Regions from separate parts of the Streptomyces sp. NPDC102462 genome, predicted to be linked through region 1. Evidence: predicted binding sites of a transcription regulator. Region 1 holds the regulator's gene; the other holds the start of a gene.

Region 1 (2,181 bases):
CGCCGAAAGCTCCGCGTCCTGCCCGGTGATCGGCGGCAGATCGGTCACCCCGGCGGCCTGGAGCGCCTTGATGACGCCGCCCGCCATGCCGTCGTTGGCGGAGTAGACGGCCGCGATGTTGTCCTTGCCGATGTCGTTGATCGCTCGGACCATGTTGGCCTCGGCGTTCTCCGCCTTCCAGTCCTTCGTGTCGAAGGACGCCGCGATCGTCACCTTGCCGTTCAGCTCGGACAGCGCACCCTGCTTGAACTGCTTCGCGTTCGGGTCGGTCGGCGAGCCGTTCATCATGACGACCTTGTCGGAGGAGTCGATGTCCGTGCCCAGCGCCTCCAGCAGCGACCGCCCCTGCGCCTCACCGACGAGTTCGTTGTCGAAGGAGATGTACGCGTCGATCGGCCCCTCGGCCAGCCGGTCGTACGCGATGACCGGGATGCCCGCCTTCTTGGCCTTCTTCACCTGACCCGCGATGGCGTGCGAGTCGACCGCGTCCAGCAGGATGACATCGACCCTGTCGTCGATCATCTTCTGCATCTGCGCGGACTGCTTCGCCGCGTCGGCTCCGGCGTTGGCGTACTCGACCCTGCCCTGCTGCTTGGTCAGCGAGGCGACCTTCTCCTTGATGATGGGGTGGTCGAACTTCTCGTACCGCGTGTTCGCCGTCTCCGGCAGCAGCAGGCCCACGGTGATGTCGTCGCCCTTGGTCGGGCTCGCGTCGCCGGAGCCCCCCGTCGCGTGCAGAACGCCACAGCCGGCGAGCGACAGGACCATCGAGGATGCGGCCACGGATATGGCGATACGACGCATTCGGGTGCTCACTTCAGGTGCGTTCGGGACGTGGAGGCCGCATTGCGGCGCAGATGACAGAAAAGCCAACGCGCCGACACCACCCGCGTCAAGCGGTACCGCTTAACGAGTGCGCAACACCACGCCCGAAGACCTTGTGAAGGTCTGGCGGAACCTACGCCAAACCCTCTTTACCGGCTCTCCATCCAAGGGAGTTCGGGTGAAGACCGTCAGTCGTTCTGCTGCCGCTTCGGCCGCCACACCACGAGCGCGCTGGTCTGCTGGACCTCCTGATACGGCACCAGGTCCCGGCGGTAGGAGGCGTGCACGGCGGCCTCGCGCTGCCGCATGGCCGCCGCCGCGCCGTCCAGGGCCGCCTCCAGTTCCGCGACGCGGGACTGGAGCGCGGCGACCTGGTTCTCCAGCTCGATGATGCGCTTGATACCGGCCAGGTTGATGCCCTCGTCCTGCGACAACTGCTGCACCTGGCGGAGCAGTTCGATGTCGCGGGCCGAGTAACGGCGGCCCCGTCCCGCGGTGCGGTCCGGGGAGACCAGGCCGAGCCGGTCGTACTGGCGCAGCGTCTGCGGGTGGAGTCCGGAGAGCTGGGCCGCCACCGAGATGACGTAGACCGGGGTCTCCTCGGTCAGTTCATACGGGTTACGTCGACGGCCGTCCATCACCCTCAAGCTCCCTTCGCGGCCTCGAACAGCTCCGCCCGCGGATCCTCGCCCACGGTCGCCTCGCGATACGCCTCCAGCGCGTCACGAGCCTTCCCCGTCAGGTCCTTGGGAACACTCACCTCGACGGTGACCAGAAGGTCCCCGCGGGTGCCGTCCTTGCGGACCGCGCCCTTGCCCCGGGCCCGCATGGTGCGGCCGTTGGGCGTGCCCGGCGGCAGTTTCAGTGTGACGGCGGGACCGCCCAGGGTCGGCACCCGGACCTCGCCGCCGAGGGCCGCCTCGGCGAACGTCACCGGGACGGTCACCGTGAGGTTGTCGCCCTTGCGGCCGAACACCGGATGCTCGCCGACGTGCACGACCACGTACAGGTCGCCCGCCGGGCCGCCCCGCTCGCCGGGTGCGCCCTTGCCGCGCAGCCGGATCCGCTGCCCGTCCGTCACCCCCGCGGGGATGCGGACCTGCATGGTCCGGGACGACTTGGCCCGGCCGCTGCCCTTGCACTCCGGGCAGGGGTGCTCGGCGATCAGACCGCGGCCCTTGCAGTCGGGGCAGGGGTCGGTCAGCGAGAAGCCGCCGCCCGAACCCCGCGCCACCTGCCCGGTGCCGACGCAGGTCGGGCACACGCGCGGTGTGCCGTTCTTGTCGCCGGTGCCGGAGCATGCCTTGCACGGGGCCTGCGAGGACATCCTCAGCGGCACCGTGGCGCCCTCGATGG
Region 2 (2,181 bases), on a different contig from region 1:
CCGCGGCGCGAAGGGTGGGGCCGAGCGGAAGGAGCGCCTGACGGTGGAACGGACCGCGGAGGCGGCGACCACGGCCCCGCCCACGCGCCTCAAGGACGCCCCCGAGCCGGCCGGGAGCCGGACGGCCGAGCTGTTGGACGGGATGCCGCGGCAGCGGGGCCCCGCGCCGTCGGCGGCACCGCCGGTCGCGCGGACGCTGTGCGTGCCGCGGCCCTGGCGGCTGCTGCCCACGCCCGCCGGTACGCCGTTCACCTTCGCCTACGCGGCCCTGCTCGCCGTGACCTCGCTGGTCGCCTCGTTCGCCGACCCGTCCCTCGTGCACGCCCTCCAGCAGGGATCGAGCACGGACGTGGCCCACCTGGTGGGCGCGCCCGGCGCGGTGCTGGTGGCGAGCGCGCTGTGGATCGCCGGCGGGGCCGCATCGCCGTACGCGCTCGGCTTCCTGCTGGTCCTCACCGCGCTGGAGCGGCGCGTCGGCGCCCTGCGCGCGGCCGGTGTCTTCCTGCTCGGACACGTGCCGGCCACGCTGGCGACCGAGGTGCCCGTGGGGCTCGCCGTGCTCACCGGGCATCTGCCGGTCACCTCGCTGCACCGCCTCGACTACGGCATCAGCTTCGGCGTGGCCGCCGTCACCGGCGCCCTGGCCGGGCTTGCCGCGCCCTGGCTGCGGTGGACGCTGCTGGGCCTGTTCGGCGGGATGGTCGCCGCGGACCTGATCGAGTTCGCCGACCCGATGACCGACTGGGGTCACCTCATCGCGCTGGCCATCGGTGTGGCGACCTGGCCCCTGGTACGCCGCTGGAATCACACCCCGGCACCGACCGCGCCCTGAAGGGGCGCGGGGAACTGCGCGGGTAACCCCAACGCACCCGCATCCGGCAGCCGGCCCGCGCCCTGAAGGGGCGCGGGGAACGGCGCGGGCAACCGCAACGCACCCGCACCCGGCAGCCGGCCCGCTCTGTCACGGCGACCGACCGGTGGCCTCGTGATCGCTCAGAGCGAACGGGGCCCGGGGAACAATCGGTGGCTCACGTGCATTGAGTCGGCATAGCTCAACTTGACTGCCGAAGGGGAGATCATGGCTGCTGAGTCCGCGGCGTTCACAACGCTCACCCTGCCCGTGCTGCCGCTCGACGACGAGGTCGTGCTGCCCGGGATGGTGGTTCCGCTGGACCTCAACGACACCGACGTACGCGCCGCGGTGGAGGCCGCCCAGGCCGCCGCGCGCGCGGAACCGGGCAAGCCCAGGGTTCTGCTGGTCCCGCGCATCGACGGGACGTACGCGAGCACCGGTGTGCTCGGCACCGTCGAGCAGGTGGGCCGGCTGGCCGACGGCGACCCCGGCGCGCTGATCCGCGGCCGGAGCCGGGTGAGGATCGGCGCCGGGACCACCGGGCCGGGCGCGGCGCTGTGGGTCGAGGGGACCCGCATCGACGAGCAGGTGCCTGAGCCGCTGCCGGGCCACGTCGCCGAACTCGTCAAGGAGTACAAGGCCCTCGCCACCGCCTGGCTGCGCAAGCGCGGCGCATGGCAGGTCGTCGACCGCGTGCAGGCCATCGACGACGTCTCCGCGCTCGCCGACAACTCCGGCTACTCGCCGTTCCTGACCACCGAACAGAAGATCGAACTGCTGGAGACCGGCGACCCGGTGGCCCGGCTCAGGCTGGCCACCCAGCAGCTGCGCGACCACCTCGCCGAGCAGGACGTGGCCGAGACCATCGCCAAGGACGTCCAGGAGGGCGTCGACAAGCAGCAGCGCGAGTTCCTGCTCCGCCGCCAGCTGGAGGCGGTCCGCAAGGAACTGCGGGAGCTGAACGGCGAGAACGGCAAGGATTCGGACGAGGAGTCCGACGACTACCGCGCCCGCGTCGAGGCCGCCGACCTGCCGGAGAAGGTCCGCGAGGCCGCGCTCAAGGAAGTCGACAAGCTGGAGCGGGCGAGCGACCAGTCCCCGGAGGGCTCCTGGATCCGCACCTGGCTCGACACCGTCCTCGAACTGCCCTGGAACGAGCGGACCGAGGACGCCTACGACATCCAGGGGGCCAAGGCGATCCTGGACGCCGAGCACGCGGGCCTGGAGGACGTGAAGGAGCGCATCACCGAGTACCTGGCGGTGCGCAAGCGCCGTACCGACCGGGGTCTCGGTGTGATCGGCGGCCGGCGCGGCGGCGCCGTGCTCGC

Evidence for each region. Region 1 encodes HspR, which represses chaperone genes until heat shock. Its sites were predicted from a motif close to TTGAGNNNNNNNNNCTCAA; they were not measured.
Region 2: lon (endopeptidase La) is a predicted target of HspR. The motif match lies at 1,038-1,056, and genes of this name have one in related genera.

The regions. Positions count from the first base shown of each region.
Region 1 covers NZ_JBIWKB010000006.1:83,339-85,519, forward strand. Annotated here, with positions in the region: gene ACIRFL_RS07540 (sugar ABC transporter substrate-binding protein) at 1-804, opposite strand, end outside; gene ACIRFL_RS07545 (heat shock protein transcriptional repressor HspR) at 1,014-1,463, opposite strand; gene dnaJ (molecular chaperone DnaJ) at 1,469-2,181, opposite strand, start outside.
Region 2 covers NZ_JBIWKB010000008.1:80,523-82,703, forward strand. Annotated here, with positions in the region: gene ACIRFL_RS09690 (rhomboid-like protein) at 44-832, shown strand; gene lon (endopeptidase La) at 1,079-2,181, shown strand, end outside.